3 regions of the Acidovorax sp. 106 genome follow, and region 1 is predicted to be linked to each of the others. Evidence: predicted binding sites of a transcription regulator. Region 1 holds the regulator's gene; each other region holds the start of a gene.

Region 1 (10,583 bases):
CAAGCTTCTACCGGTTTCAGCCACGAGAAGATTGAAACCAACAACTTCCTGATGATCGTGCTGATTCTGCTGGTGATCGCCATTGGCGGTCTGGTGGAAATCGTGCCCCTGTTCTTCCAGAAGTCCACCACTGAGGCTGTCAAGGGTGTAGAGCCCTACACCGCTGTGCAGCTCATGGGCCGCGATGTGTACATCCGCGAAGGTTGCTACAACTGCCACTCGCAGATGATCCGTCCCTTCCGTGCAGAGACGCTGCGCTACGGCCACTATTCGGTGGCTGGCGAGTTTGTGTATGACCATCCTTTCCAGTGGGGTAGCAAGCGCACAGGCCCTGATCTGCACCGTGTGGGCGGCAAGTACAGCGATGAATGGCATCGCATCCACTTGAACAATCCGCGTGATGTGGTGCCCGAGTCGAACATGCCTGCCTACCCTTGGCTGGAGAAGACCACCATTGACCCTACGGATGTCGCGCCCCGCATGAAGGCCTTGCGCACGGTGGGTGTGCCTTACACCGACGCGCAGATCACGGCCGCAGCGGATGAAGTCAAGGGCAAGACCGAGCTGGATGCGCTGATTGCCTACCTGCAAGTCATGGGCCGCGCGCTCAAGTAAAGGAGAGCAGCAATGGACATCACCACCATGCGCATCGTGGCCACACTGGCTTCGATGGCCTGCTTCATCGGCATCTGGGTGTGGGCCTACATGGGTCGCAACCGCGCCAAGTTTGATGAAGCTGCTCGCTTGCCCTTTGAGCAAGAATGAACTCCACCAGAATGAGAAAAACCCATGAGTGACTTCACCAGCAATTTCTGGTCGGTCTTTGTGACCGCGCTGACATTGATCGGCATCATCGGCTGCGCCTTACTGCTTTGGATGGCAGGCCGCAAGAAGGTCGTGGCAACGGCCGATAACACCACAGGCCATGTTTGGGACGAAGACCTGGTTGAAATGAACAACCCCCTGCCACGCTGGTGGGTGTGGATGTTCGTGATCACCATCATCTTTGGCTTGGGCTACCTGGCTGCTTACCCTGGCCTGGGAAGTTCGGCTGGCAAGCTGGGCTGGACCCAGAAGGGCGAGTACGAGGCTGAAGTGGCAAAGGCCAACAAAGAGTTGGAGCCTTTGTATGCACGCTTTGCCGCCATGACCCCTGAGGGCATTGCGGTAGACCCGCAGGCCAAGGCGATTGGCGAGCGCTTGTTCATGAACAACTGTGCGCAATGCCATGGCTCGGATGCCCGCGGCAGCAAGGGTTTCCCGAATCTGGCGGATGGCGACTGGCTGCACGGCGGCACTCCAGACAAGATTCTGGAAACCTTGCAAAAGGGCCGTATTGGCAACATGCCTCCCATGGCTGCAGCGGTTGGCACGCCTGAAGATGTGCGCAACCTGTCGCACTACGTGTTGAGCCTGTCGGGCAGCCCCCATGATTCATTGCGCGCCTCTTTGGGCAAGTCCAAGTTCACGGCATGTGCTGCATGCCATGGCATGGACGGCAAAGGCAACCAGGCCCTGGGTGCCCCCAACCTGACCGACGACATCTGGCTGCATGGCTGGGGTGAGGCAGCCATCACGGCCATGATCAACAACGGCAAGGTCAACCAGATGCCTGCACAGGCAGAAAAGTTGACGGAAGCCCAGATCAAGGTGCTGGCCTCGTATGTCTGGGGCTTGTCAAACAACAAGGCTCAGTAAGCTGGGTACGGGGCGGTATCGGGTGATACCGCCCTTTGTTGTTTGGGTTGAGTAGTTTTGAAGAAATAAAGAGCGCCACCATGAAGCAACCCAGCGAGTCCCCTCGCAAGGTCATTCCCATCGCTCCCGTCGAGGCAGCTGGCTCCGATGCTTCCAGCAGTCAGGTTGAGATCGTCTCCCTGTACGAGGCGCAGAAGAAGATTTACCCGCGCTCGATCAGCGGCTTGTTTGCCCGGTGGCGCTGGGCCATGGTGTTCCTGACCCAGTTGGTGTTTTATGGCCTGCCCTGGCTCGAGTGGGGGCAGCGCCAAATGGTGCTGTTCGATCTGGGCGCGCGCCGCTTTTACATTTTTGGTCTGGTCCTGTATCCGCAGGATTTCATCTACCTTACGGGGCTGCTGATCATCTCAGCACTGTCTCTGTTCTTGTTCACTGCGGTGGCAGGGCGCTTGTGGTGTGGGTTTGCGTGTCCGCAAACGGTTTACACCGAAATCTTCATGTGGATTGAGCACAAGATCGAAGGTGATCGCAGTGCCCGCTTGCGCCTGGATGGCGGTCCGTGGACCTTTGAAAAGGTCAGGAAAAAGTTTTTCAAGCAAGCCGTTTGGATTGCAGTAGCCCTGTGGACGGGGTTCACTTTCGTTGGCTACTTTGTGCCGATCCGCGAGCTGGGCGCTGAGCTGATCGCTTTGCAGGGCAGCTGGCAGATTTTCTGGGTGTTGTTTTACGGTTTTGCCACCTATGGCAATGCGGGCTTCATGCGTGAGCAAGTGTGCAAGTACATGTGTCCCTATGCACGCTTTCAGAGCGCCATGTTTGACAAGGACACGCTCATCGTCAGCTACGACGTTGCGCGTGGTGAGCCACGTGGGCCACGCAGCAAGACCGTAGATCACAAGGCGAAGGGTCTCGGGGATTGCATCGACTGCACGCTGTGTGTGCAGGTGTGCCCTGTGGGTATTGATATTCGCAAAGGGCTGCAGTACGAGTGCATTGGGTGCGGGTTGTGCGTGGATGCGTGCAACACTGTCATGGACAAGGTGAAGTACCCCCGTGGCTTGATTCGGTTCACTACCCAGAATGGCGTCGTGAAGCGCTGGTCGCAGTCCCAGATCCTACGGCGCGTGTTGCGGCCCCGTGTGTTGATTTACAGCGCCGTGCTGGTGACCTTGTGTGTGGCCATGCTTGCCAGCCTGATGACCAGAACGCCTTTGAAGGTCGACGTTGTGCGGGATCGTGCCGCCTTGTCTCGCATCGTTGCGGGCGGTAAGCTGGAGAACATCTACCGTATCCAGATCATGAATGCGACGGAGTTGCCTCAGCGCTACCACGTAGCAGCCAAGGGGCTGGAGGGCTTGGAGGTCGTATCGGAGGCTGCTGTGGACATTGAGCCTGCGCAGTCACGCTGGGTGGCGGTGCGTTTGCAGGTGCCCTATGGGTCCGCAACGCCGGGTTCGCATCCTGTGACGTTTGAGATTGGGGCGGAAGGTGGTGGCGCCCATGTATCGGAAAAAACTGTCTTTTTGGTTCCTCGGTAAGCAGCCTGTGGTCTCGCTGTTTTACCCGTTTTGATGGAGTTTGCTATGTCTTCGATTTCCTCTTCAGCACCCGCACCCGCACCCGTCCAGGCTGCCCCTTGGTGGAAGTTTGGCCATGTTTGGCTGGTGCTCTCAGGCCCCGCGATCGTCGTAGTGGCGGGCTTCGTCACCTTGTGGATTGCAGTGTCCAGTCCTGACCCTGTGGTTGCTGAAGACTACTACCAGCAAGGCATTGACATCAACAAGAGGCTGGAGAATCCGGAGCCCGGCATGGCACCTGCGCTCAAGGGCCGCAACCATGCCGTGACACCACTCAAAGACCAGCCCCGCTAGTTGCGGGGTCAGGGCCTCCATGGCGGTAGGCCCAGGCTTCGACGCCTTCTCAAAACCATACGGAGACACCACGATGTGGACACAGCGTTTGATGTGGATTGCTTGGCCTGCTTTTTTGGTCGCCGGGGCTTTGGAGGTGTTGGTGTTTGCCATGGTGGACCCCCAAGACCTGCACTGGTTTGGACAGCCGCTGGCGTTGTCTCGGCAGGGGGTTTACACCCTGGCGTTCTTTGCCTTTTGGGCGCTCACCATGTTGTCGGGTGCCATGACCACGCTGCTGGCCATGTCACCGTTTGAACTCAACCGCTGCCCTGTGCCTGACCAAGACCGGCCTGACGATTGCCGCAAGACACCATCTTGCCCTTGATGTGGGTTGCAAGCTACCGTTGGGCATGCCCTGCAAGCAGGTTGCTCAATGGCATGCTTGCTGATTGTTCACGATGCGGCGCAGGGCATCGGTGTCCAAGATTCGTACGTGGCGCTGGCGAACTTCGACGGTTCCATCCTCTACGAATTTGGAGAAAGTGCGGCTCACGGTTTCCAATTTGAGGCCCAGGTAGCTGCCAATTTCTTCCCGGGTCATGCGCAGCACCAACTCCGATTGAGAGAAGCCGCGAGCATGCAGGCGCTGTACCAGGTTGAGCAGGAATGCCGCCAAGCGCTCTTCAGCCCGCATGCTGCCCAAAAGAAGCATCACGCCGTGTTCGCGCACGATTTCGCGGCTCATGATTTTGTGCACATGGTGCTGCAGTGCCGTTACTTCGCGTGAGAGTTCTTCAATGCGATCAAACGGCATCACACAGACTTCGGCGTCTTCCAGCGCCACGGCGTCGCAGGTATGGTGATCATTGACAATGCCATCCAGGCCGATGATCTCACCGGCCATTTGAAAGCCCGTGACTTGGTCGCGACCATCCTCAGTGGCGACACAGGTCTTGAAGAAACCTGTGCGAATGGCGTACAGCGAGGTGAAGGCTTCGCCATTGCGAAAAAGTGTGCCGCCGCGCTTGACTTTGCGGCGCACGGCCACCACCTCGTCGATGCGCTGCAGCTGTTCGTCATTGAGGCCAACGGGCATGCAAAGCTCGCGGAGGTTGCAGTTGGAGCAAGCGACTTTGATGGTGAGCGGATTCATGGCACAGAAACCTGGTTGATGTTCGGGCATATCGTGCACGACGAGGGAGGCCGGTATGCCTCGGTCTGCGAGTAGCAGCAGATGATATGCATCAAATTGTCGCTCTTGTGGAGATGACTTCACTTGATGCAGGTCAAGGACGCAAGAGGAGGGGTGCGGCACAGTAAGCTAGTACGCAAGGATATCCCCATGACCGCAGTTACCCCAGAACTCCTGACCCGCTTTGACGTGCCAGGCCCTCGATACACCTCCTACCCCACGGCAGACCGTTTCGTGGAGGCATTTGGCCAAGAGGAATATGCCTTGGCATTGGCGCAGAGGCATCTGGGAACAGGTGCCAAGGCGATGCCATTGTCGCTTTACGTGCACATTCCGTTTTGCGAGTCGCTATGCTACTACTGCGCTTGCAACAAGATCATCACCAAACACCATGACCGCGCCGATGTCTATTTGCGCTACCTGAGCCGTGAGATTGATCTGCACACGGCCCAGTGCGGTGTAGGGCAGGTGGTCAGTCAGCTGCATTTGGGGGGGGGGACGCCGACGTTTCTCTCGGATGAGGGCTTGCGCGAACTCATGTCTATGCTCAAGCGCAGCTTCACGCTGGCGCCTGGGGGTGAGTATTCGATCGAGGTGGACCCGCGGACTGTGAATGCAGAGCGCTTGGCCTTGTTGGCCGAGTTGGGTTTTAACCGGCTGAGTTTTGGTGTGCAAGACTTTGACACCGAGGTACAAAAGGCCGTGCACCGCGTGCAGCCCGCCGAGCAGGTCTTTGCTTTGGTAGAGTCCGCCCGGTCCATTGGGTTTGATTCCATCAATGTGGATTTGATTTACGGTTTGCCACGCCAGACCCCTGAATCTTTTGACCGTACGCTGTCCCAGATCGCTCAGCTCCGCCCGGATCGGATTGCGCTGTACGCTTATGCTCACTTGCCAGACCGCTTCAAGCCCCAGCGTCGCATCATCACTGCCGAGCTGCCTACGGGCGGAGCCAAGGTGGCCATGTTGTCGCGTTCGCTGGATGCCTTTTTGGAGGCGGGCTACGTGTATGTGGGGATGGACCATTTCGCGCTGCCCACCGATGCCCTGGCCATTGCCAAGCGGCAAGGGCGCTTGCACCGTAATTTCCAGGGGTACAGCACGCAGCCTGACTGCGATCTGATTGGCTTGGGCGTATCGGCCATTGGGCGCATTGGTGCCACCTATAGCCAAAATGCCAAGACCCTGGATGAGTACTACGACCACCTCGACCAGGGGCGTTTGCCCGTGGTCCGTGGCTTGGCACTGAATCGGGACGATCTGGTGCGACGTGCTGCCATCATGGCCTTGATGTGCCAAGGAGAGTTGCTCATTGAGCCCATGGAGCAGGCTTGGCTGATTGACTTCCGCCGCTACTTTGCTGCTGAGTTGGATCAGCTCCAGGACATGCAGACCCAAGGCCTGGTGGAGGTCGGTGACGAGGGTGTGCGTGTCACGGCCATGGGGTGGTTCTTTGTGCGTGGCATTGCCATGGTGTTTGATCGCTACCTGCAGGCTGATCGCACGCGTGCCAAGTTCTCTCGCATCATCTGACACTCGATATGACTGGTGCCGTGGCCTGGACTGCGTTGGTGATGGGGCTCCTGGGTGGTACCCACTGCATTGCCATGTGTTCGGCGCCTTGCGGTGCCGTGGTGGGGGCGGGCGCTTCAGTGGCAGGAACTCTCCCGCCAGAGCAGCCTGTGCACTGGATGCCACGCAGCGCAGCACCCTCTGTTCTGCGCCAGTTGGCTTTTCACAGTGGCCGTGTGCTGGGCTATTCGCTGCTGGGGGCCTTGGCGGCCTGGGCGATGGACAGCCTGGCCTGGGTCACCCAGCAATCCATGGCACTGCGGCCTGTGTGGACGCTCATGCACGTTGCTGTGCTGGGTTGGGGGCTGATGATGATGGTTCAGTTGCGCCAGCCTGCCTGGGTGGAGCAGGCCGGTCGCTCAGTGTGGGCGCGTGTCAGGCCCTTGGTGGGCAGCCCTGCCGGGGTGGCGTCGGCTGGTATGTTGTGGGCTCTGATGCCCTGTGGGCTGCTTTACTCAGCGCTGTTGGTGGCAGCGCTCAGTGGCGGCCCGGTACAAGGGGCGTTGTCTATGGCGCTTTTTGCAGTGGGCAGCGGCCTGTGGCTGGTCGGTGGCCCGCTGGCATGGCATTGGGGGCGCAAGCACCTCCAAGCGTTGCGGGGTGATTGGGGGGCTCGTATCAGTGGCGCCTTGTTGTGTGGCGTTGCGGTGTGGGCGTTGTGGATGGACTTGGTATACAAGCCTTCACTGTGGTGTCGTTGAGTCAGGCGCTTGGCCCTGCCTGCCAAGAACCTGTTCAAAGAGCTGGCCGACTGCTTTGGCTTGTATAGCTAGCGATCAGTCCGTCACTTTTTGGCAATTTCACCACACTCCGTCAGCTTTTACATCTTGCTGGACCAGCTGATCTATCTTTGCGGGACAGCCATTTTTCTGCTTCTGCCGAACCGTGCGCTGAGATGGCCCCGGCTGGGCACAAGGTTTTGCGGCTTTTGCGTCTGAGTTCGACCTCTTTTCCAGAAAAGCGCTGCTGGAAATAGGGGGTAAACGCCTTGCTCAGGCGGCCATCAGAACTGGTGATAATGGGCTTAACAATTGCCGCGGTATTGTTACATTTTCCCACTGTCACCTATTGCGCTGTGAATACCTCAGTTCTTATCGATATCAGCCAGTTGCGAATTGGCATGTATATCCAGCTGGATTTGAGTTGGATGCAGCATCCGTTTCCCGTCAGCAATTTCAGGGTGGGCTCTGCGGAGCAGATCGCAACCCTGCGCGAGTTGGGGCTCACCCAAATCAAGGTGCTGCCCAAGAAAAGCGACCCCGAGTTTCGCCATGGCGTGATTCCGCCAGAACTCGAAACTCCGCCAGCATGCCCAGAGCCTGTATCGCCTGAGTCCGTTGTTGCGGATCAATCCTCTGCATTGACCGCTGGGGCTGAGAATGCCCTGGCGTTGCGGCGCAGGTTGCTGCTGGCAGCCCAAAACGCTTCTTTGATGGCCTGCGATCAGCGCTTTCGCTTGGCCACTCGCCAGTATGTGGCGATGGAGAAGCTGGTCAGTGACCAGCCCCAGGCTGCGCAAGCTGAAGGGGCATCGCTCGTGTCAGAGTGTGTGGGTGAGCTGCTTGAAAACAGTGACTCGGTGATCCGCCTGCTCTCTGAGGGCGTTGGTGAGCCGGGTGCACTGCATCCCGTGAATGTCATGGTGCTGAGCCTTTTGCTGGGCAAAGCGCTGGGTATGAAAAGCGCCGAGTTGCATGACCTGGGTGTCGCGGCGTTGCTGCACGACATCGGAAAAATGGGCATGCCGCTGCAACTGGCCCATGTCTCTTCTTCCATGACCCTCGCTGAACGCTCGCGCTACGAGGGCCATGTGGCCGCCTCGGTAGCGTTGGCCACGCGCATGGGTTGGGGCAAATCTGTGCTGACCGCCATCGCGCAGCACCATGAAATGGTCGATGGCTCGGGCTTTCCTTTGCGTCGCGGCGCGGCAGAGCTGGGTCGATCCAGCCAAGTGGTGGCGCTGGTCAATCACTATGACCGCATTTGCAGCCCGATCGGTGGAGGGGGCCTTACGCCCCACGAGAGCTTGTCTGTGATCTTTGCACAGCACAAGTCGCGGTTTGATTCTGTGGTGCTGGGTGCCTTCATCCGCATGATGGGGGTGTACCCCCCGGGCTCCATCGTCCAGTTGGTCAATGACCGTTATGCCATCGTGGCATCGGTCAACTCTTCGCGGCCCCTGCGTCCTCGGGTGATTGTGCACGATTCGCGCATCCCCAAGGACGAAGCCCCGATCCTGGATTTGGAGACGGTGCCAGAGCTGGGCATTCGGCGCAGCCTGAAGCCTTCGCAGTTGCCTCGTGATGCGCTGGATTACCTCTCCCCGCGCAAGCGCATCTGCTACTTTTTTGAGCGTGCAGTCAGCCCAGACTCCGTCGCAGCAGAGGCCCAGGCGTTGTGACATACCCACTGCCGCAGCCTTGGCTGGATGCGATGCTGGAGGCTGTCTGTCTGGTGGATGAGAAGTCTCTGGCAGTTCTGGCAGCCAACGAGGCCGCCGCCAAGCTACTGGGGCGTACCGTTCAGGAGCTGGTGGGGCAATCTGTGCTGGGTTTTGTTGCCACCCCGCAAGACCATGTGTTTTGGGCACAGCCTGTGGATGCCATCGCGGACGGCATCCACTCTGAAACCAGTGTGCTGCATGCCAATGGCGCGCTGATTGCGGTGGAGCGGCAGTTGCGCCGCGTGCCATTGCCGGGGGGCGGCACGGCCTTCTTGCTGGCGATGATGGACCGCAGCCAACAGCAGACGACCGAGTTGGAGCTGGAGACCTTGCTGTCGGAGTTGAGGGCGACGCTGGACTCTGCTGCAGACGGGATGCTGGTGTGTGCCATGGATGGCAGCATTCGGGCTTTCAACCAGCGTTTGGTCAAGCTGTGGCGCATCCCGCCAGACATGTTGACCCGCCGTGATGACCCGGCCGTTTTTGCCCACATGGCGGATCAGGTGCGCGACCAGCAGGGCTACTCCGGGCGGATGGCGGCCATCATGGCCGACCCGATGCAAGAAAGCACCGATATTCTGGAGCTGAGCGCTGGCACAGTACTGGAGCGTCGGTCTGTGCCGCAGCTCAGCCGTGGCTTGCCCGTTGGGCGGGTCTATTCATTCCGTGACATCACGCGCCAGACAGAAGCCCAAGCCAGTCTTCGGTTGGCAGCCAGGGTGTTCGAGTCGAGTCTGGACGCTATCTTCATTGCCGATCGCCAGCATCGGATCTTGCGGATGAACCCGGGTTGCGAAAAACTCATGGGTTCTGCCGCCCCCATTCATGAGGGGCAGTTGGCCGCTTCCCTGTTCAGGCCTTTGGGTGATGCCCTGCTGATGGAGCGGGTGGGTGAGGGCTGGAAGAAGTCGGGGTTTTGGGAGGGGGAGTTGTGGATGTCGCGCCGAATAGGGAGCGACTGCGCAGTGCAGTTGTCCTGGGTGGCCCTGCACGACGAGAGCGGGCAAGTCATGCAGAGCATTGGCTTCATGCGCGATCTCACGGCGCAGCACGCCGCACAGAAGCGCATTGAGGAACTCGCCTACAGCGACGTGTTGACGGGATTGCCCAACCGTTTGTTGCTCGCGCAGCGCGCGGATGCGGCCATTGCCGCAGCACAGCAACAAGGCGGCAGTTTTGCCATCTTGTTTTTGGATCTGGACCGCTTCAAGATCATCAATGACTCGCTGGGGCATCCGTTTGGTGATCGGGTCCTGCAGTTGGTGGCCGAACGTTTGCAAACCTGCCTTCGGCAAACAGACATGCTGTGCCGACTGGGAGGGGACGAGTTTGTCATCTATCTGCATAGCGGCGATGCCACCGTTGCAGAGGCGGTGTCGCGCCGCATTCTGGACGAGATGCTGCGCCCCTTTGGGCTGGATGGCATGGGTTTCTCTATCCAGTGCAGCATTGGCATTGCGTTGTTCCCGCACGATGGGCTTTCGCTGGACGACCTCATCAAGCAGGCCGACACAGCGATGTACCGCGTCAAGGAACGTGGCCGGGGCAGCTACGGCTTTTACCAGCCGCAGATGAATGCCAACCTGCTCTCCCGCATGAAGCTGGAGCATGCCATGCGCCAGGCTTTGGGACTGAAGCACATGTCGGTGCACTACCAGCCGCAGGTCAGTCTGACCACGGGTGCCATCACGGGGGCCGAGGCGCTGATCCGTTGGACGGACCCAGAAATGGGCCCTGTGTCACCGGGGGCGTTCATTCCTCTGGCCGAAGAATCTGGCTACATCGTCACGCTGGGTGCCTGGGTGATGGAGCAGGCGATACGGGA
Region 2 (10,583 bases), 2.9 Mb from region 1:
GCCGATGCCGAAGCCATCTTGCCGGTGCGCAGCAAGTCGAGCATGCCGTCTTGCAGCACTTCGGTGAAACCGGTCAGCCCCTCAAAAGGGCTGTCCTGCAGGCCCGCCAGCACGGCGTTGGCCACATTGCCCACCCCCGACTGCAGGGGCAGCAATTGCTTGGGAAGGCGGCCCTTCTGTACCTCGGCCTGCAAGAAGTCGATGATGTGCGAAGCGATCTTTTGCGACACTTCGTCGGGCTTGGCAAACACGGTGTTGCGGTCGCTTTGGTGGGTGCCCACCACGGCCACCACCTTGGCGGGGTCTACGCGCAGGTAGGGCTCGCCAATGCGCTCGTGGGGCTGCGTGAGCGGAATCGGCTTGCGGTGCGGTGGCAGGGCCGTGCCGTAGTACACATCGTGCATGCCCTCCATGGCCTCGGGCACCATGGAGTTCACTTCGATGATGACTTTGTCGGCCAGGTCCAGCCAGGTCTTGTTGTTGCCCACGGCGGTGGACGGGATCAGCCGCCCATCGGGAAGAATCCCCAGCACCTCAATGACCGCAACGTCCAGATGGCCCAAAAAGCCAAACCAGGCATGCTGCGCTACGTGCGACAGGTGCATGTCATTGAACTGCATCTTGCCCGTGTTGATCTTTTCGCGGCAGATGGGGTCGGACTGGAACGGCAGGCGCATGTCGATGCCATCCACCTTGGCCAGGGCTCCGTCCAGTTCGGGCGCGGTGGACGCGCCCGTCCAGACATTGATGCGAAACGACTTGCCCGCCGCGTGTTCGGCCTCAATGCGTTTGGCCAGCGCCAGCGGAATCGCCTTGGGATAGCCCGCCCCGGTGAAGCCGCTCATCCCCACGTTGGCCCCTGCCGGAATCAACGCTGCGGCCTCTTGCGCCGTCATGATGCGTGAGTGAAAGTCGGGGTAACGAACGCGCTCTGCCAGGGTCATGGGGGCCATCTCCGGTCAAAAAAAATACCGCCCCACAGGGCGGTTCTGTCTTCTACAGGGCAAATGGTAACGACCGTGTAAACCCTGTCAGTGATTACCCTCAAATGCCCCCGTGAAAGTCAGGGGGCGTCAGGCTTGCGTCAAATTTGCGGCGGAGATCTGCTGGGGCTGTCTGCACATCTCCTATGGCCGTGGTTGCTTGCTTCAGTCGGTAGACCGATTGAGCAGCGCGTACAGCACGATGGCGCCGAACGTGGCGGTACCGATGCCGCCGAGGGCGAAGTCGCCGAACTTGAGCGTGAAGTCGCCCGTGCCCAGGATGAGCGTGATGGCGGCCACGATCAGGTTCTTGTTTTGCGAGAAGTCCACCTTGTTGTCCACCCAAATCTTGGCGCCCGCCACGGCGATCAGGCCGAACACCACGATGGAGACACCACCCATCACCGGCAGGGGGATGGTCTGGATCAGCGCGCCGAACTTGGGGCTAAAGCCCAGCACCAGCGCAAACACACCAGCCAGCAGGAACACAGCGGTGGAGTAAATCTTGGTGGCCGCCATCACACCGATGTTTTCGGCATAGGTGGTCACGCCCGTGCCGCCTGCGCTGCCGCTGACCATGGTGGCAATGCCGTCACCGATGAAGGCGCGGCCCATGTAGCGGTCCAGGTCCTGGCCCGTCATGGCCGTCACAGCTTTGACGTGGCCCAGGTTTTCAGCCACCAGGATGATGGCCACGGGGGCGATGAGCAGCATGGCGTTGGCGCTGAACACGGGTGCGGCAAAGTTGGGCAGGCCAAACCAGGCAGCGTTGGCCAGGGCGGACAGGTCCATCGGCTTGCCCAGGCCCAGGCCGTTGGTCAGCACTGCATAGGCGATGCTGGCCACGATGAGCCCCACCAGAATCAGCAGGCGCTGCACCATGCCGCGTGTGAGCACGGCCACCAGGCCCACGCACACAAAGGTCAGTGCCTGCATCCAGCTGTCAAAGTTGCTCGCGGCCATGTTCTTGATGGGGATGCCCGCCAGGTTCAGGCCAATCACCGCCACCACTGAACCAGTGACCACGGGGGGCATGCAGCGCTCGATCCAGCCCGTGCCCACCGCTTGCACCAGCGCGCCGATCAGCGTGTAGAGCAGGCCGCAGGCAATGATGCCGCCCAGCGCTATGCCGATGTTGGCATTGGCGCCTTTGCCTGCATAACTGGTGGCTGCAATCACCACGCCAATGAAGGCGAAGCTCGAACCCAGGTAGCTGGGCACTTTGCCGCCGGTGATGAGGAAGAAGATCAGCGTGCCCAGCCCACTCATGAGGATGGCCACGTTCGGATCAAACCCCATAAGGATGGGGGCCAGCACGGTGGCGCCGAACATGGCGATGACGTGCTGCACGCCCATTACTGCGGTTTGCGGCCAAGGCAGGCGCTCGTCGGGGCCGACCACGCCGCCCCGCTCCAGCACGTCGGGGGTTTTGACTTTCCAGTCCATGAATCCCATGGTGTTTCCTTTATTGTGAAAATTTGTGTGCTGGATGCTAGTGGATTTCGGGGCGCCGCAATGGCCGCCGTGCGCGAGCGAGTGGTGTGGGGCCGGGGCGCAGCGGGTGGACGGTTACGATGGCGCGTCGCTTCCCGTCCAGCCGCTACGCCATGAAAACCACTTCGCTTTGCCCCTCGTGCCGCCAGCCCATGCAGACCCAGACGCTGGCGGGCCACGACCATGGCGGGGGCCAGAGCGCGGTTGAGCTGGACCTGTGCTTTGCCTGCCAGGGCATCTGGTTTGACCACCGAGAGAACCTGAAGCTGCACCCCCAGGCGGTGGTAGAGCTGTTTGCGCTGCTGCACCAGCACCGCACCGATGAGCGCAGGCCGCTGCAGCACAACCTGGCCTGCCCGCGCTGCGTGCGGCCCCTGTCGCAGGGGTATGACATGGTGCGCAGCGGGCGCTATATGGTCTACCGCTGCGCGCAGCAACACGGGCGCTTCAGCGCGTTTTCCTCGTTCATGGTGGAGAAGGGCTTTGTGCGCCACCTCACCCCGGCCGAGGTGCAAGACCTGGCGCGGCGGGTGGATGCCATTTACTGCACGGGCTGCGGCGCGCCGGTGGACATCCGCAAAGACCACGCTTGCCCGCATTGCCGGGCGGCGTTTTCCCTGATCGACCCGGAAGCCGTCAAGCGCGCCCTGGAGGGCTATCGCGTGGCTTCGGCGGCCAAGGCGCCTGGCGCCGCCGGTGACGGTGCGCTGCGCCCCGACCTGGCCGACGCCCTGATCATGATCGAGCGTGACCGCAACCGGGCCGAGCGCGAACAGCAAAAGCGCCGCTTCACGCAAGAGGACGACCGCACCGTCACCGGCGATCTGCTGACCGCCGGGGTGGGCCTGGTGGTGGGGATGCTGCTGGGCGGTTAGGCCGCCACGCCTACCTGCAGCACAGCGGTGTAGCCATCGTTCACCGTACCGCTGGTGTCGGCGATTTGAAGGGCACCGCTGTCGTCGCTGAACACGTTGTCGGACGCCAGCGAAGTGCGCGCGTAGTTGGTGCGGCTGGAGGCGTAGGCGGTGGTGGCGTACACCTCGGCCATGGCGGCGGGGGTGAAGGTCAGCTGCGAGGTCTTCACATCGTTGTTGCCCGAGGTGGCCACCGACAGGCTGCGGTACACCTCGAAATGCACATGCGGGTAGCGCCCGTCGTAGCAGCCAGGGAAGATGGTGGTGAAGCTCACCTCGCCATTGGCGTCGGCCACCTGCACGCCGCGCAGGTAGTTTTCGTTGGTGATGCCGGTGCTGTACATCGAGTAGTTGCCGTCGCGGTCGCAGTGCCACAGGTACACGGCGTAGCCTGCCAGGCTGGCGCAGCTGGCGCTGGTGTTAACGAGCTTGAGCCGGAGGGTCAGCGGCACGCCCGCGGCCGTGGTGCTGGTGGTCAGGCTGCTGCGGATGTCGCTGCGCACAATGCCCGACAGCAGCAGCGCGTTGGCCACGGTGCCGCCACTGCTGTTGGTGCCGTCGCCAGGGTAGGGGCCTGCCGTCTCGCTGGGGATGGTGCTGCAGGTGGTGGTACCGGTATCGGTGCCCGTTCCGGTCCCTGTGCCGGTTCCTGTACCACTGCCAGAGCCTGTTCCCGTGCCGGTCCCGGTCCCTGTGTCTGTCGTGGTGTCCGTGGCCGTGGTGGCGTCGCTGCTGCCGCCGCCGCAGCCCCACAGGGAAAAGGGCACGCTGGTGCCCACGGCCAGCCAGCGCAGGGCTTTGCGGCGTTCGGTCAATCGGTGCAGGTCTTGTGCCAGGCCGCCGTAATGCGCGTTGGGGGCGGCTGCGGGGAAGGGGTGGGGGGTGGTGCGGTCCATCGTGTGCTCTCTCTCTTGGTGGTTGCGGTTCAAGCAACGCAATCTAGAGAGCCCACTGCACCTCCTATTTGCTGGGCCGTAAAGATTCTGTAAAACCAGGGCGAGCGGGGAACAGCTTGGTTTTAAGAGAAAAGAGACTCTGGCGCTTCCCCTATAAGCGCTGGTAGCTATAAATTTGGTAGCAAATAACGGCGTAAAGGCAGGCTGATCCCGCTCCTGCCCCTCAGGCCTTGGCGGGTTTGCGTGCGGTCTTCGCGGGCTTTTTCTTGGCCGTTCCGCCCTTTTTGCCGCGCAGGTGCAAGCCCCAGCCCACCAGCAGCCACAGGTACGACGCCAGCACCGAATAGGCCGCGATGGCGGGCAGCGACAGCGGCGGTGCGGTGATTGAGCGGGGGTTGCTGAGGGTTTCAAGCAACTGCTTGGTGCCCGTGCCCAGCACGGGCACGGTGGGCGTGCTGCCGGCGCGGGCCATGCGCGCGGCCATGAAGACAAAGAACTCCATGAGCAAGGCGCCAATCAGGTAGCAGGCCAGCAGGGCCATCAGGAAGGCGAACGATCGGCGGTCGCCCTTGGCCAGAAAGACGATGGCCGACACCAGTACCAGTGCGGGCAGCAGCAGGACCACGGCGGGCCAGGCGGAGAGGAGTGTTTGCATAGCAGCGGTGGAAATGCGGGGCTGAGGCCCTTGGGGACGCCAGTGGCTCAGGGTTCGTCTCAAGGGCCAATTTTGCGCCTCTGGGGCGCGGCTGCCGATGATAGTGGTCCGGCCGCGCCGCAGCGGCCAAAGCACCGACCGCGAGGTAAGCAGGTTTTACAAAGCGGCCGCTTATGTCGCGTGGGCGCCGCCCCTGTCCGTCACCCCCGTGGCCGGGCGGCGGCCAGCGCGTTGCCCAGCCGGGCCAGGGGCGCTTGCCAGCGGGGGGCTTTGCCGGTGAGTTGCGCCACGATGGCCGCCTTGAGCGGCGGCAGGCGCCGCGCGCCTTGCAGCACCAGCTGGCGCAGTGCGCGGGGCAGGGGGCGCGCATCGGTGTACAGGCGCACGATGGCGTTGGTGCCCTGGTAAATGGGCCAGGCATGCAGGTGGTGGGCGCGCGCATAGGGCGCCAACGCCGCCGCGTCGCCCCAGTCCTGCCCGCGCTGGCGGGCGGCCACCAGGGCCAGCGTCAGCCGCTCCACCCCGGCCAGGCCCAGGTTGTAGCCGTGGGCGGTAACGGGGTGCATGCCCACGGCCGCATCGCCCAGCAGCGCGCAGCGTGGGCCGGTAAAGCGCTGCGCGTACACAGCCACCAGCGGGTAGGCGTGGCGCTCGCCCAGCAGCTCCATGGCGCCCAGGCGGTTTTGGAACTGGGCTTGCACCTCGGCAGCGAAGGCGCTGGGCTCTAGTGCCAGCATGCGGGCGGCATCGTCCGCTTTGGCGGTGACGACCACCGAGCACTGTGCGTGGCCCTCAGTGGCGCTGTCGGTCGTTCCGGCGGCTACATCGGGCAGCGGCAGCACGGCCAGCGTGCGTTCGTAGCCAAAGCACTCGTGGGCGGTGTCGCCGTGGGGCTTGGCGTGGCGCATGCGGCAGACGATGACGGTGCGCCCAAAGTCGGTCATCTGTGCACCAATGCCCAATTGGCGCCGGGCGGCAGAAAAGCGGCTGTCGGCCGCCACCACCAAGGGGGCGCACAGGCGCTCGCTGGGCTGCCCAGGGTGGGCGGCCAGGGCAAAGTCCACCTCGGCATGGGTGGCCAGGGCGGCCACGCGGTGCACTTGCGCCCCGGCAACGATGCGCACGCCCGGTGTGCGGGCTGCCACCTGGTAGGCCGTGCGGCGCAGGGCATGGTTGGGCACGATGAAGCCCAGCGGGGGGCGGGGGCCTGAGGCTGTGGTGCCCTCTGGGGTCTCGGCGGAGCCAAAGCCATCGGGCGCCTGCAGTTGCATGGCGCTGTACGCGCCCACGGGGCCATCGTGGACCTCTGCGGTGCGGATGTGCCCAATTTCATGGAGCGCCAGCGCGTCCCAGGTGCCCAGGCGCTGCAGCGTGGTCGCGCTGGGGTGGGTGAGTGCGATTTCCCGCCCGTCCGGGGCAGGTTGCTCCAGCGCTGCGGTGGTGTTTTGGTCCAGCACCGTCGCGGTAAAGCCGGCTTGCGCCAGCGAAATCGCCAGAGACAGGCCGGAAGGGCCTGCGCCCACGATGAGTACGTCGCTGTGCATGTGCATGGAATGGGTGGGGCGTGGCCCTGAAAAATGACGCTGGCATTGTGGCCTCGGCCCCGGCACGGGGGCTTGCATTGCATCAAAGGGTGTCCTGATGCCCGGCGCTGGTGGCTTTGGGGCCGAAGGTCAGTGCAATGGACGCGCCTAGCGTGAAATATGTAACGCAAAGTGATGGGCCGTTGCACTGCCCGATGGCCGCCAGAGCGGCGCCAGTGTTACAAAGTACGGCGCGTTTCAATCACTTCCGCAAAGATACGAACGGTTGCAATTGAAGGGGCTGGGCAGGGCGTTTGGCGGGCGTGCGTGAAACAATTACGCCGCATTTGAAACAAGCCCCTGCCCGGATTGCCAATGCTGCAGGGGGCCACGCGGCACCAGCGGTGTGGCAGGGGCGCGCTGCACTGAATTCACATCCATCCAAAGAGGGAAATCACACCATGAAACAACTGTCTTACATCGCCATGGCCTGCGCGCTGGTATTGACTGGCTGCGCCACCACCGACGGGGGCTCTGCCAGTGGCCTGTCGGCCGTCTCGTCCGCACTGGGCTCGACCAGCGCCGGCGGCTCGGGTGCCACCAAGTCCGAGAACAAGGTGGGCGCAGCGCTGGATGTGTTCAAGGCCGCCACCGTGTCGGATGAAGAACTCAAGTCCGTGGCCCTGCAGTACCGCGCCTATGGCGACCGCACAGAAAAGCTGGCCCCCGCCAACAACAAGTACTCCCAGCGCCTGGCGCGCCTGACGGCCAAGCACGTCAATGAAGACGGCTTGAAGCTCAACTTCAAGGTCTACCTGAGCAAGAACGTCAACGCCAATGCCACGGCCGATGGCTCGATTCGTATCTATGCAGGCCTGATGGACATGATGAACGACCAGGAGCTGCTGGGCGTCATTGGCCATGAGATCGGCCACGTCAAGCACGCCCACACCATGAGTGCCATGCGCACGGCCTACATGGCATCGGCAGGCCGCAAGGCCGTGGCGGCGTCCAGCGGCACAGCCGCCAAGCTGGCGGATTCGGACCTGGGTGAGCTGGGCGAAAAGCTGCTTAACAGCCAGTTCTCGCAGAGCCAGGAAACCGAGTCGGACGACTACGGCCTGGCCTTCATGCAAAAGCACAAGTACAACGTCAAGGCCATGGAATCAGCCTTCCGCAAGCTGGCCTCGCTGGGCGGCAAGCAAGGCGGCATGGACCAGATGCTGTCGTCCCACCCCGATCCAGGCGCCCGTGCAGACCGCATGCGTGACAAGGCCTCTGGCAGCAAATAATGCTATCAATAAGATAGCTTCCAGCGCTTATTGATTAAGCGCTGGAGGCCAAAAAATCTTAAAAAAGCCCCGCAATGCGGGGCTTTTTTGTGTGCGGTGGCGTGTGCTGGGGCTCCCCGCCTCAGGGGTACTGGTGCCCCCGGCGCGTGCGCCTGGTGTCCCCTGCGGGCAAACCGGTGCCAGGCCCGCTGCCGGTGAGCGTGCTGGTGCCCGTGACGGTGCTGCCGGAGGTCGTCGTGTCAAAGCCGTAGGTGCCCTGCCACACGGCCCAGGTCATATCGTTGCCGGTGCACTCGCTGTCCTTGAATGCCAGCGTGTGGCTGCTTTCGATCAGGTTGGCTGTTACCGCCAGCTGGGTGGCCAGCCCCGCTGGGCGGCCTTGGCAGGAAAAGCCGCTATAGGGGCTCACGTTGCCGTTGCTGATGATGTTGTGGCTGATGCGTGTCCCTGCGCTGTTGGGTTGGATGGGCCCCAAACCCAGGTTGATGCCGTGCTTGACGACGGTGTTGTGGTGTACGTCGTGGTTGAGCATGATGCAGGTGGTTTGCCAGCACTGCATGCCCAGATGGATGCCTGCATTCACGATCAGGTTGTGGTGGATGTGCACGTTGGCCGAGTTGTCCTGCGCGGAAACCTGTATGCCCATGGTGGTACGGTTGGCGTCCGAGAAGGCGATGTAGTTCTCGCGGTAGGTGTTGTACTGCGAGTTGTCCTTGTCGTGAAAGCCCCCGTACACCTTGCCCAGGTTCAGCTGGTTGTTTTCAATGAGCGATTGGCCCGCGTCGAACAAGGTGGTGGCGTAGCCGTTGCCCACATAGGGGCCAAAGTCGTTGTCCTGGATCAGGAACTTGTGCCGCCAGGCCGGGCCGGAGTCGCCCCAGCCATGGATGAACGCAGGGTTCTCGCCGTTGTTGGTGGCTTGGCCATCGAGAAAACGCACATGCCGGATCACCAGCCCGGCCTTGCTCGGGTCGCTGACGATGCCCCACTGGGTGACCCCGGTGATGTCGAAACCCTCGATGCGCACCGCAGGGGCAATGTCGCTGCCCACACTGATGTTGTTGGCCTTGTTGAAGTTCAGCGTCACGACCTCGTCTGGATACGCGAGAAACTGTTTGGCCTTGTTGTCATAGACCTTGATGTTGCCGGGCAGATAGGTTCCCTTGCGCAAAACGATGGCTTGGTCGGGGGTGGAGTTGGCCAGCGCATAGGCCAGGGTCTTGTAGGGCGCTGCCCGCGTGCCGCGCCCTGAAGCGTCGGTGCCATTCGGGTCCACAAAGAGAAAGCGCGAGGCCGTCGACTGGATCGTGAAGCTCTGCTCCAGCGCCTTTTGTGCAGCGCCACTGTCCTTGATCTCCAGGGTGAGCACGTAGGTGCCTTCGCTTGCCGGGGTGAAACGCACGGTGCCCCGGCGCCAGTCCAGCGATACCCCTGAGGTGCTTTGCGCCACGCCGCCCAGGGTGAAGCTCTTGATGCGGTACTCATACGGGAAGATGCCGCCCACCACGCCTGGACGGCTTTCGTACGCAATGCCTGGGTAGGCAATGTCGCGCAGTCCAAAGGACACGGCCAGCGCGGCGTTGGGCAATGTCTCGGGCAGGGTCAGGTGCGCTGCACTGGTGTACAGGCAGCGCACAAACACCGGCGCGCCATCGGCGGGCACGGTGGCTGGCGCTGCGTTGGATACCGCGCACGCCTGGCCCGCAGGCTGTGCCACCACACGTAAATCCAGCGGTGCCCCTGCAGCCACCTGTGGGGTGAAGGTGTAAGGCTGGTTCAGCGTTGCATCCAGCGTGGCCGAGCCGTGCCCCAGCTTGAGCGTGCCACCCAGGCCGAGGCCTTGCACCCGAACATTTAGGGCGACCGGGCTGGCAGGAGCAGGAGCAGGAGCAGGAGCAGGAGCAGGAGCTGGAGCTGGAGCTGGAGCTGGAGCTGGGGCTGGGGCTGGGGCTGGGGCTGGGGCTGGGGCTGGGGTCGGTGCAGGCGTAGGCGTAGGCGTAGGCGTAGGCGTAGGCGTAGGCGTAGGCGTAGGCGTAGGCGTAGGCGTAGGCGTAGGCGCGGGAACCGGCGTCGGTGTGGGCGTTGTCGGTTGCACGGGAGAGGGGGCGGGTTCAGGGTTCGCCGTGGTCACGGTGTCTTGCGTGCCGCCGCCGCAGGCGACCAGGCTGGCGGTCAGCGTCCAGGCCAGCAGGGCCCGTGCGGTGGCATGGTGGCGGGGGCCTGCGGTGTGGGCCGGCAACAGGGGGGCGTGGGGCAGCATGGGGCTCAGATCCTGGGTCTGGTTTCAATCCGGCGGGCGCCGGGCTCTTTTGGGCTGGCTGCCGCTCGCTGGCGGCCTCTCTCTCTGAGCACGGATTCTGTGTCATCGGATGTCGTACGTGTGACGTAGCCATCCCCACCTTGTTAAGGTTTGTAATTTTTGAGGTCCAGGTGCTGCGCCACCGCCACAGGCGTTGTGAGTGTCAAACAGGTGACTGACCCGGGTGGCTTCTGCCCTGGTGCACTGCTAAGTTGCCGGGCATGGAGACACCACACATTCCTCACGGCCGGGGCACATCGGCCCAGGGCCCCACGCCGCCCTACATCCCGCAAATCCGCCTGTACCAGCACTGGCTGCGCGATGCGCGCGGCCTGCAGTTCGACAGCTATGGCGCCCTGTGGCGCTGGTCCACCACTGAGCTGGACGCCTTCTGGCAAAGCGTGTGGGACTACTTTGACCTGCAGTCGCCCACGCCGCACACGGCCGCGCTGGCGTGCAACACCATGCCGGGGGCGCAGTGGTTTCCTGGCGCGCAGGTGAACTATGTGCGGCAGGTGCTGCGGCAT
Region 3 (10,583 bases), 4.1 Mb from region 1:
GGGTGTGCGACAGCAAACTGCGCAGCACAAACAAGTCTGCCACCTCGGTCAGGCGCGGCGAGCGCATGCCGAAGTCGGCCTGCACGGCGGCGGCCAGCACGGGGGCGTGCTCGTCCAGCAATTTTTGCAAGCGCAGCAACCGCTCGCGGCGCACCAGCAGGGGCACATCCACTTGCGCGCGGCTGGCCTGGTGCTGGAGTTGGAACTGGGCGTGTATTTCGGCAGGGGTCATGCAACGATCATAGGAGACCCCGCCAGCGGGCGTGTCACGAAAGGGCACATGCGATGGCTGGGCACCGCGCCCTTGGCGCCCCTGCGTCATGCACCCGACACAGGGAGCACAAGGCCATCAGCGCAGCCTGGCAAGTGCCAAGGCCCCTTTGCACGGGTCGAGCGGTAGGTGTGCGCTGGGGATCGGGATGGGCTGCAAGGCGCGTACAACGAAGCTGACCGCCCGGCAAGCCACTTGCCCAAAGGGTTGGAGTGAAATCGGGCGATTGCACTCCAATGCAATCTCCAAAAAGACTTTGAACAGGTTCTAAGCCTCAGCGGACTTCACGTGCTTCCACGTCTGTCACCTGGGCTGCCCCGGGCAGGATGCCGCCACGGTGCTGTGCGGCGGGCTCATCCACCACACCATCACCCGCTCCAGGAGCCCCAGGCACACCACGGTGGCCACCCGCAGACCAACGCTGCGTGGAACGAAAGGCGGTGCTGAAGCCCGTGCGAGGGTCCATGCGCATGACCCAGGGCGTCACAGGCTTGCCCGTCAGCCGCGCCCAGCCAGCGCGCAAGGCCCACACCAGCGCCAGCACCAGCACGGCGGCCAGCAGGCTCAAGAAAAGCACCACGCCCATGGCCAACACCACCACACGCAGCACCAGGCGCAACAGGCCCGCAACAATTTCGTTCAACTCACACCTCTCATTCACAACATGGGCGGGGGCAGCACCGGCCTCTGCACAAGCCTGCACACCCGCCAGCGCTTTGCAGGTCAACCCTGCGGCGCGGCGCTGAACTGGAACACGCCCGGCTCCAGCACCGGGTTCACGCTCACCGCGATCACGCTCTTGGGCGGGAACTGCCCTTCCAAGAGCAGCTTGGACAGCGGGTTCTCAATCCGCTGCTGGATCGCCCGCTTGAGCGGCCGCGCACCAAACACCGGATCGAACCCCACCTTGGCCAATTCTGCCAAGGCCGCGTCCGACACCTGCAACTCCAAATCCATCTTGGCCAGCCGGGATTGCAACAGCTGCAGCTGAATTTTGGCGATCGAAGCGATGTGCTGCGCATCCAGCGCGTGGAACACCACGGTCTCGTCAATGCGGTTCAGGAACTCGGGTCGGAAGTGGTTCTTGAGCTCCCCCCACACCGCTTCCTTGATGTCGTCAGAGTCCTCACCCACCATGGCCTGGATCAGGTGCGAGCCGATGTTGCTGGTCATCACGATCACCGTGTTCTTGAAGTCCACGGTGCGACCCTGGCCATCGGTCAGGCGGCCATCGTCGAGCACCTGCAGCAGCACGTTGAACACGTCGGGGTGGGCCTTTTCCACCTCGTCGAGCAGCAGCACGCTGTAGGGCTTGCGGCGCACGGCTTCGGTCAGGTAGCCGCCCTCCTCGTAGCCCACATAGCCCGGAGGCGCACCGATCAGGCGGGCCACCGAGTGCTTCTCCATGAACTCGCTCATGTCGATGCGGATCAGGTGGTCTTCGCTGTCGAACAGGAAGCCTGCCAACGCCTTGCACAACTCGGTTTTGCCAACGCCCGTGGGGCCGAGGAACAAGAACGAGCCGGTGGGGCGATTGGGATCTGACAGGCCCGAGCGCGAGCGGCGGATGGCATTGGCCACCGCAGCAATCGCCTCTTGCTGGCCCACCACGCGCTCGTGCAACTTGGTCTCCATCTGCAGCAGTTTGTCCTTTTCGCCCTGCATCATCTTGGCCACAGGGATGCCCGTGGCGCGGCTCACTACCTCGGCGATTTCTTCCGCACCGACCTGCGTGCGCAGCAGGCGGCGTGTGGCGGGTGCGCCGTCCTTGCCAGCCTCTTGCGCCTGGGCTTCTTTGAGTTGCTTTTCCAGGTCCGGCAGCTTGCCGTATTGCAGCTCGGCCACCTTGTTGAAGTCGCCCTTGCGGGTGAATTCTTCGATCTGGAACTTGAGCTTGTCGATGGCCTCGCGCACATGCGCGCTGCCTTGCGCCTGGGCCTTTTCGGACTGCCAGATTTCGTCGTAGTCGGCAATTTCCTTTTGCAGCTTGGTGATCTCTTCCTCGATGAGCGCAAAGCGCTTTTGCGAGGATTCGTCCTTCTCGCGGCGCACGGCCTCGCGCTCGATCTGCAGCTGGATCAGGCGGCGGTCAAGCTTGTCCATCACCTCGGGCTTGGAGTCCATCTCGATCTTGATCTTGGACGCCGCCTCATCGATGAGGTCAATCGCCTTGTCGGGCAAAAAGCGGTCGGTGATGTAGCGGTGGCTCAGCTCGGCGGCGGCCACGATGGCGGGGTCGGTGATGTCCACGCCATGGTGCACTTCGTACTTTTCCTGCAGGCCGCGCAGGATGGCGATGGTGGCCTCCACGGTGGGCTCGCCCACCAGAATCTTCTGAAAGCGCCGCTCCAGCGCTGCGTCCTTTTCGATGTACTTGCGGTACTCGTCGAGCGTGGTCGCGCCCACGCAGTGCAGCTCACCGCGCGCCAGCGCGGGCTTGAGCATGTTGCCCGCGTCCATCGCGCCTTCGCCCTTGCCAGCGCCCACCATGGTGTGCAACTCGTCGATGAAGACAATGGTCTGGCCTTCGTCCTTGGCCAACTCATTCAGCACGCTTTTCAGGCGCTCTTCAAACTCGCCCCGGAACTTGGCCCCCGCCAGCAAGGCGGCCATGTCCAGTGAGAGCACGCGCTTGCCCTTGAGGCTTTCGGGCACTTCGCCCGCCACAATGCGCTGGGCCAGGCCTTCCACAATGGCGGTCTTGCCCACGCCGGGCTCGCCGATGAGCACGGGGTTGTTCTTGGTGCGGCGCTGCAGCACCTGGATGGCGCGGCGGATTTCATCGTCGCGGCCGATCACGGGGTCGAGCTTGCCCAGGCGGGCGCGCTCGGTCAGGTCCATGCAGTATTTGGCCAGGGCTCCGCGCTGGCCTTCGGCCTCGGCGCTGTCCATCTTCTGGCCGCCGCGCACAGCTTCAATGGCGGCCTCCAGGCTCTTGCGCGTGAGGCCGTTGTCCTTGGCTATTTTTGCCGCCTCGCCCTTGCTGTCGATCACGGCCAGCAAGAACAGCTCGCTGGCAATGAACTGGTCGCCGCGCTTGATGGCCTCTTTCTCAGTCGCCTGCAGCACGCGGCCCAGCTCGGGGCCGCCTTGCACCTGGTCGTTGCCCTGCACCTGCGGCAGGCGCTTGACGGCGGCTTCCGCCGCTGCCAGCAGGCCGGGTACGTTGGCGCCCGCACGCTGCAGCAGCGCCTTGGGGCCGTCGTCCTGCTTGAGCATGGCCACGAGCATGTGCACGGGCTCGATGTAGGCGTGGTCGTTGCCCAACGCAATGCTCTGGGCATCGCTCAGGGCTTCCTGGAACTTGGTGGTGAATTTGTCGAGACGCATGGTCTATATCCTCCGAATTGCCCTGCAGTTGGGGTGGGCACTGCCTCATTTCAAGGCAGCGGGCACAGGAAGAGATTGACCTGGATCAGTGGGTTGCAGCGGAGACGGCCCACACAATCACTATCAAATCAATAGCTGCTAGCGCTTATTTAATAAGCGCTAGCAGCTATTTTTATTAGAAAAATAGCCCCCAACCTGGGCTCAGGCGTTGCGTGCCGTGATGCCCCAGCGCGCCAACGCTGCGTCATCGCTCACTCGGGCGTCTACCCAGCGGGCGCCTTGCGCAGTCTCTTCTTTTTTCCAGAATGGCGCCTGGGTCTTGAGGTAGTCCATTAAAAATTCGCAGGCCTGAAAGCTCTGCCCTCGGTGCGCACTGGTCACCGCCACCAGCACAATCTGGTCGAGCGGCTGCAATAGACCCACGCGGTGGATCACCCGGGCGCCCAAAATATCGAAGCGCCGAAAGGCTTCTGCCACCATGGCTTCGATGGATTTCTCGGTCATGCCGGGGTAATGCTCCAGCTCCATGGAGGCCACTGTGTCGCCCTCATTGCGGTCACGCACCGTGCCCACAAAGCTGCACACCGCGCCTACGCCCTTGTCGCCCTGGCGCAGTTCGGCAATCTCGCGGGACAGATCAAAGTCCTCTGTCTGGACCGAAACGCGTGCGGACGTCATGGCGCGCGGTGCAGGCGGGGCGCAGCCAGCAGCGCCCGCTCTTCTTCCACAAAGTTTTGCAGCTGCTTAAGTGCAGGCGAGGGTGGCAGCTTGGCCAGCTGCGTTTGCAGCCGCGTGATGTCGCCCACCGTGGGCGCCACCTTGATTTGCGCCACTGCGGCGGCGTGGTTGCCGGATTGGATCAAGGCCAGCACCTTGCTCGGCCATTCACTTTTGGGTCGTGCCATGGAAATGATTTGGATAGTTCGACAGGGTTTCTACAGGAATGTCTGTAGCATTCGCCCGCACTGTACCCCCACCGCCGCCTTGCAACGCGCGCCCAGCCCCTCATTTCCCCCATGGCCACACAAACCATCACCACCGACCAGTACAAGCTCTACCCCTCGCCCCGCAACCAGCACCGCGAGATTTTCGAGCACCAGGTCTTTGTGCCCCACCCCTACGCCATCATCGACCTGGACGTGATGGAGCTGGCTGGCAAAACCACGCTGTACGCTGCCTGCCGCCTGTCAGACATGAAGATGGGCCAGCTGGTGACCTTGGAGCTGGCCGCAGACAAGGCCAAGTTCGAGCGCCTGTTCACCCCCGACTGAGCTGCCCTGCCCGACCATGCACGAAGACGACAACCAGATCCACGTCCCGCCCTCGTTCGTGGCGGTGTATGCCGACAGCCGCCAGCGCCTGCGCGAGCCCGCCCCCGTCGTTCGCGCCCGCTACGAGCTGTGTGAAGACCTGGCGGGGCATTTGGTAGAGCACGCGCAAACGCTGTACCACGTGCAGGCACCGTCTGAAAAAGAGATCCTGCTGCGCATCCATGCCGGGCTGTGCACGGCCGAGTCGGGCGTGTCGGTGGCCGAGGCCACCTGGATCGCGACCCGCCTGGCAGAGCTGCTGAACTGGCCCTGCCCTGAACTGCCCCAGACGCTGCCCCCGCCCACCAGTGGCGATGCGCCCCCTTCATCGCACTGAGCACCCCCTCAAAGGGCATGGCCCCAAGAAAAAAACACGGCCCTTTTGCAAGAGTCGCGTTCTTTTTGGCCTCTAGCGCTTGATAAATAAGCGCTGGCAGCTATCAATTAAAGAGCAAAAAGCGCTTCAGGAGCCGCCAAACGGCATCTTGGGCATGCCGCCCAGGCCCTTCATGCCGCCCATGCGCTTCATCATCTTCATGAGGCCGCCGCCCTTCATCTTCTTCATCATGTCCTGCATCTGCTCAAACTCCTTGAGCAGGCGGTTGACCTCTTGCACATGCACGCCCGCGCCATTGGCAATGCGCTTTTTGCGCGTGGCCTTGATGAGGTCGGGCTTGCGGCGCTCCAGCGGGGTCATGCTCTGGATGATCCCTTCCTTGCGCTTGATGTCTTTCTCGGCCTTGTCCATGTCGATGGAGCCCGCTTTGGCCGTGAGCTGAGACGGCAGCTTGTCCATCAGGCTGGACAGGCCACCCATCTGCTTCATCTGCTGGATCTGGGAGAGGAAGTCGTTGAGGTCAAAGCCGTCACCACTCTTGACCTTGGCGGCCAGCTTTTGGGCGGCTTCGATGTCCACCCCAGCCGTGACCTGCTCCACCAGCGCCACGATGTCGCCCATGCCCAGGATGCGGCCCGCGTGGCGCTCGGCGTCAAACACCTCCAGGCCGTCGATCTTTTCCGAGACCCCTGCAAATTTGATGGGGGCCCCCGTGATCTGGCGCACCGACAGCGCGGCACCACCGCGCGAGTCGCCATCGAGCTTGGTCAGCACAATGCCGGTGAGCGGCAGGGCTTCCTTGAAAGCCTTGGCAGTGTTGATAGCATCCTGGCCCTGCATGGCGTCCACCACAAACAAGGTTTCCACCGGGTTGAGCGCGGCGTGCAGGTCCTTGATTTCCTTCATCAAGGCTTCGTCAATGGCCAGGCGGCCGGCCGTGTCCACCAGCAGCACATCAAAGTAGTGCTTCTTGGCGTAGTCGAGCGCAGCGTGGGCAATGTCCAGCGGTTTTTGGTCCGGCGTGCTAGGGAACCATTCGGCGCCCGCCTGAGCAGTCACGGTTTTGAGCTGTTCAATGGCGGCGGGGCGGTACACGTCACCCGAGACGGTCAGCACCTTCTTCTTGCGCTTTTCAATCAGGTGCTTGGCCAGCTTGGCCGTGGTGGTGGTTTTACCTGCACCTTGCAAGCCAGCCATCAATATGACGGCGGGTGGCTGGGCAGCCAAGTTGATGTCGGCAACGCCTTCGCCCATGGTGGCCGCCAGCTCGCGGTTGACGATGGAGACCAGCGTCTGGCCCGGCTTGAGCGAGCCCAGCACCTCTTGGCCCAGGGCTTTTTCCTTGACGCGGGCGATGAAGTCGCGCACCACCGGCAAGGCCACGTCGGCCTCCAGCAGCGCCATGCGCACTTCGCGCAGCATGTCCTGCACATTGGATTCGGTGATACGGGCCTGGCCACGCATCTCCTTGACGAGTCGCGTGAGTTTGTCGGTAAGTGCGGAGGCCATAGGAGATTTTGGAAAGGTTCCAGGGTTACCCGTTACCCGCACACAGGTCAAATGTGGGCAGGTTTGCCAAAGCGCTGGCAGCGGGCGAAAGGCTAAACTGTGACCCATGATTTTACCCAGTGCTTCCCCCGTCAGCTGGTTGCTGGCCCTTGCCGCAGCCTTGGCATACGCCGCACCTGCCGCAGCAGCCGCCCGGTTGGGCGCCACCGCCTCACGCAACGCTCTGCTGCTGGCATGGGTGTTGCACGGTGCCCTGCTGGTCTGGGGGCTGTGGGGTGACGCGCCCCGATTCGGTTTTGCCCCGGCCCTGTCAATGACCGCCTGGCTGGTATTGACGGTGTACGCCGTCGAGCGGCAGCTATTTCCCCAAATGCAGGCACGCTGGGTGCTAGCCGCCCTGGGCGCAGCCACTATCTTGCTGGCCCTGGCGTTTCCTGGACAGCCACTGCATGTGGCGGCCTCGGCTTGGCTGCCACTGCACCTGGCCTTGGGCATTGCCTGCTATGGCCTGTTTGCCGCTGCCGTGGTGCACGCCTGGCTCATGACCCGTGCAGAACACCACATCCGCCAGGCCGAAGACCCGCACAGCGGCATTCCTCTGTTGACGCTGGAGCGGCTGACCTTTCGCTTTGTGACGGCCGGTTTTGTGCTGCTGAGCGCCACCTTGATGGCGGGCTGGCTTTTCAGCGAAACTCTTTACGGCCGCGCTTGGCGCTGGGACCACAAAGCCGTTTTCTCGATGCTCTCGTGGCTCACGTTTGCCACCTTGCTGCTGGGCCGCGCACGGTTTGGCTGGCGCGGGCGCAATGCAGTGCGGGTGCTGTACGCGGGCGCCGCCTTGCTGATGCTGGCGTATGTGGGATCGCGTTTCGTGATGGAAGTCGTGTTGGGCCGCAGCGCATGAAATACCTGGTCTTGCTCATCGTGCTGGTGATTGCCGTGGGTGTGTGGCGAAGCAAGCGCGAGTCCGCCCAGCCAGCGCGCACACCGCCCGCAGCCCCGCCCAAGCCACAAGACATGGTGGCCTGCGCCCACTGCGGCCTGCACCTGCCCTACAGTGACGCGGTCGTACAAAATGGCGTCGCCTATTGCAGCGCAGACCACCTGCGCGCTGGCCCAGCGCTGCGCCCATGAAAGAAGCCCTATTGGCCGACGCCCGGCTGAACACTGCTGACGCGCCCTTTGTACGCCTGTGGCGCGGCTTTCTCACGGGACGGGTGATGATTGCCGTGGCTCTGCTGGTGCTGCAGATTCTGGGGCAGTTGTTCAACCAGCTCAGCGACCCTGTCTTGGTGGCGGTGTGTGGGGCCTATCTGTGCGCAACCGTCCTGCTGCGCATTCTGGGGCGCCATGCCCCCCCTGCTGCGGGTACGGGCGTACAGTGGCTTCCGTCCATCGGCGTGGACATTGCCGTGGTCAGCGCCCTGCAGCTCTTGCACACGGGCACCATGAGTTTCACACCCTTGTTCGGCCTGCCCATCTTGATGGCAGCCGTACTGGGCACCCTGAGCCTGGCGCTGGGCACCACCGCGGCCGTGACGTTGCTGCTGTTGCTGTGGGCTTGGTGGAGTAACACCCAATCGCTGAGCGACGACACCCAGCGCTACCTGCAAAGTGCGCTGACAGGCACCGGGTATTTTGTGGTGACCTACTTGGTGCACCAACTTGCCACCCGGCTGGTGGGCGAGCAGGAAGTCGCCCAGCGCAACAAGATGGCAGCGCAGGTGCAGACCCAGGTGAGTGCGCTGGTGATTGAGCATTTGAGCGACGGCGTGCTGGTGGTGGACGAAAGCGACGTGGTCCGCATGGCCAACCCGGCGGCCCAAAGCCTGCTGGGTGAGAGCCAGCACACCCAACTGCCTTTTTCTCTGGGCCGGTGCGAAGGCTGGCAGCCCCTGGTGGACCTAGCACACCGCACGTTTGACAAGGAAGCCCCCCAAACGGCCGACGTCGCACTGCTGCACCCTGGCGAAAGTCCCACCGGGCTGCATGCACGCACCTGGATGACATCCACCCACGCCGACCCGCAAAGCCGTGGAGAGCGCCTGTGCGTGATGTTCTTGCATGACCTTCGAGAACTGGAAGCGCGCCTGCGCACCGAAAAGTTGGCCGCCATGGGCCGCATGTCTGCGGCTGTGGCGCATGAAATCCGCAATCCGCTGGCCGCTATCGTCCAAGCCAACGCGCTGCTGGAAGAAGACCTGCAAGACCCTGGCCAAAAACGACTGGCACAAATGGTGCAGCAAAACGCCGACCGCTTGGCCCGCATCGCAGAGGAGGTACTGGACATTGCCCGCGTACAGCACCAGGCCAACCACGCACCGGCCTCCACGCTGGCGCTGGATGCCAGCGTGGCCCAAGTGTGGAGCGACTGGTGCGCCCAGGCCCCCGCCAAGCGCCAAGGGCAAATCCTGCTCAACGCACCGATGCTGCACGTAGAGTTCGATACCGAGCACCTGCGCCGGGTGCTGGTCAACCTGCTGGACAACGCCCTGCGCTACATGGGGCCACATGAAGACTCGCTACTGGTGCAGACCCGTACCAGTGCGACCGGACAGATTACGCTGCAGGTCTGGAGCGATGGGGCCCCCATGGACAAATCCGTGGAGCGCCACCTGTTCGAGCCCTTCTTCTCCTCAGAGAGCCGCTCCAGCGGCCTGGGCCTCTATATATGCCGCGAACTGTGCCAAAGGCACGGCGCCTCCATCAGCTACCAGCGCACCCACCGCACCACAGCGCGTGGCAACACCGGCGGCAATGCCTTCACCGTGGCGTTCAGGCGCACCACACGCCCCCAAGAAGCCGCCACGCTATTCGACTCCATCGTGATCTGAGAACCATGAACGCCACCGCTGCCTCCATTTTGGTCATTGATGACGAGCCCGACCTGCGCACACTGTACGAGTTGACCTTGTTGCGCGAGGGCTACCGCGTCGAGACCGCCTCGACCGTGCAAGAGGCGCGTGAACAACTCAAGGGCCGCCCCTTTGATGTGGTGATCACCGACATGCGCCTGCCTGACGGCTTTGGCATGGAGATCCTGCAAGACCTGCGCGACCAGCAACGCCGCGAACGCTGTGTGGTCATGACCGCCTATGGGTCGGCAGAGAACGCGGTAGAGGCACTGCGGTCAGGCGCGTTTGATTACCTGACCAAGCCGGTCGATCTCAAGCAGTTCCGCTCGGTCGTGGCCTCTGCGGTGCAGGGCACCGGAGCGACACCCGCCCCCCGAGCCCCCAGAGCGGGCTCCACCCAGCGCTCGTCGGTCTCTGGTGGCGAACAGGCTGCGACTGCCACAGGAATCGTGCCCGCAGCGCTGGCACGCATGGTGGGCGACTCCGAAGCCATGCGCAACGTCAAGCAGCGCATCGCCAAGGTCGCGCGCGGGATGGCGCCCGTGTTGGTGCACGGCGAATCGGGCACCGGCAAGGAGCTGGTGGCCCAAGCCTTGCACGCCTGCAGCCAACGCTCGGATGGCCCCTGCATCGCCGTGAATTGCGGCGCCATCCCGGAAAACCTGCTCGAAGCGGAGTTCTTTGGCGCGCGCAAGGGGTCGTACACCGGCGCCAACCAGGACCGGGACGGCTACTTCCAGGCGGCGCGGGGCGGCACACTGTTTCTGGATGAGATCGGCGACCTCCCGCTGGCCATGCAGTCGAAACTTCTGCGCGCGATCCAGGAGCGCAGCGTGCGCCCCCTGGGTTCGACCCAAGAGGAGACAGTGGATGTGCGCATCGTCAGTGCCACCCACCGCGATTTGGCCGCCGATGTCCAAACCGGGCGCTTTCGCCAGGACTTGTACTACCGCCTGAATGTGATCGAGATC

Evidence for each region. The regulator FNR, encoded in region 1, switches genes on or off when oxygen is low (the NO sensors DNR and NnrR bind a similar motif). The targets are predictions, from matches to a motif close to TTGATNNNNATCAA.
Region 2: the regulator FNR is predicted to act here: its motif matches at 6,559-6,572, upstream of ubiM (5-demethoxyubiquinol-8 5-hydroxylase UbiM).
Region 3: the regulator FNR is predicted to act here: its motif matches at 3,677-3,690, upstream of clpB (ATP-dependent chaperone ClpB).

The regions. Positions count from the first base shown of each region.
Region 1 is NZ_RCCC01000001.1:4,784,879-4,795,461, reverse strand. It holds gene ccoO (cytochrome-c oxidase, cbb3-type subunit II) at 1-615, shown strand, start outside; gene C8C98_RS21080 (cbb3-type cytochrome c oxidase subunit 3) at 628-765, shown strand; gene ccoP (cytochrome-c oxidase, cbb3-type subunit III) at 790-1,698, shown strand; gene ccoG (cytochrome c oxidase accessory protein CcoG) at 1,779-3,236, shown strand; gene C8C98_RS21065 (FixH family protein) at 3,282-3,569, shown strand; gene C8C98_RS21060 (hypothetical protein) at 3,643-3,936, shown strand; gene fnr (fumarate/nitrate reduction transcriptional regulator Fnr) at 3,982-4,704, opposite strand; gene hemN (oxygen-independent coproporphyrinogen III oxidase) at 4,894-6,276, shown strand; gene C8C98_RS21045 (sulfite exporter TauE/SafE family protein) at 6,285-7,016, shown strand; gene C8C98_RS21040 (HD-GYP domain-containing protein) at 7,436-8,716, shown strand; gene C8C98_RS21035 (bifunctional diguanylate cyclase/phosphodiesterase) at 8,749-10,583, shown strand, end outside.
Region 2 is NZ_RCCC01000001.1:1,856,882-1,867,464, forward strand. It holds gene C8C98_RS08265 (acetyl-CoA hydrolase/transferase family protein) at 1-944, opposite strand, end outside; gene C8C98_RS08270 (solute carrier family 23 protein) at 1,149-2,438, opposite strand; gene C8C98_RS08275 (zf-TFIIB domain-containing protein) at 2,591-3,352, shown strand; gene C8C98_RS08280 (intradiol ring-cleavage dioxygenase) at 3,349-4,287, opposite strand; gene C8C98_RS08285 (hypothetical protein) at 4,511-4,942, opposite strand; gene ubiM (5-demethoxyubiquinol-8 5-hydroxylase UbiM) at 5,143-6,492, opposite strand; gene C8C98_RS08295 (M48 family metallopeptidase) at 6,927-7,757, shown strand; gene C8C98_RS21525 (right-handed parallel beta-helix repeat-containing protein) at 7,879-10,017, opposite strand; gene C8C98_RS08305 (acetoacetate--CoA ligase) at 10,278-10,583, shown strand, end outside.
Region 3 is NZ_RCCC01000001.1:668,113-678,695, forward strand. It holds gene C8C98_RS02930 (coniferyl aldehyde dehydrogenase) at 1-232, opposite strand, end outside; gene C8C98_RS02935 (hypothetical protein) at 546-914, opposite strand; gene clpB (ATP-dependent chaperone ClpB) at 995-3,601, opposite strand; gene C8C98_RS02945 (molybdenum cofactor biosynthesis protein MoaE) at 3,803-4,279, opposite strand; gene C8C98_RS02950 (hypothetical protein) at 4,276-4,506, opposite strand; gene C8C98_RS02955 (hypothetical protein) at 4,618-4,872, shown strand; gene C8C98_RS02960 (hypothetical protein) at 4,889-5,248, shown strand; gene ffh (signal recognition particle protein) at 5,375-6,757, opposite strand; gene C8C98_RS02970 (inner membrane protein YpjD) at 6,864-7,661, shown strand; gene C8C98_RS02975 (PP0621 family protein) at 7,658-7,891, shown strand; gene C8C98_RS02980 (PAS domain-containing sensor histidine kinase) at 7,888-9,591, shown strand; gene C8C98_RS02985 (sigma-54 dependent transcriptional regulator) at 9,597-10,583, shown strand, end outside.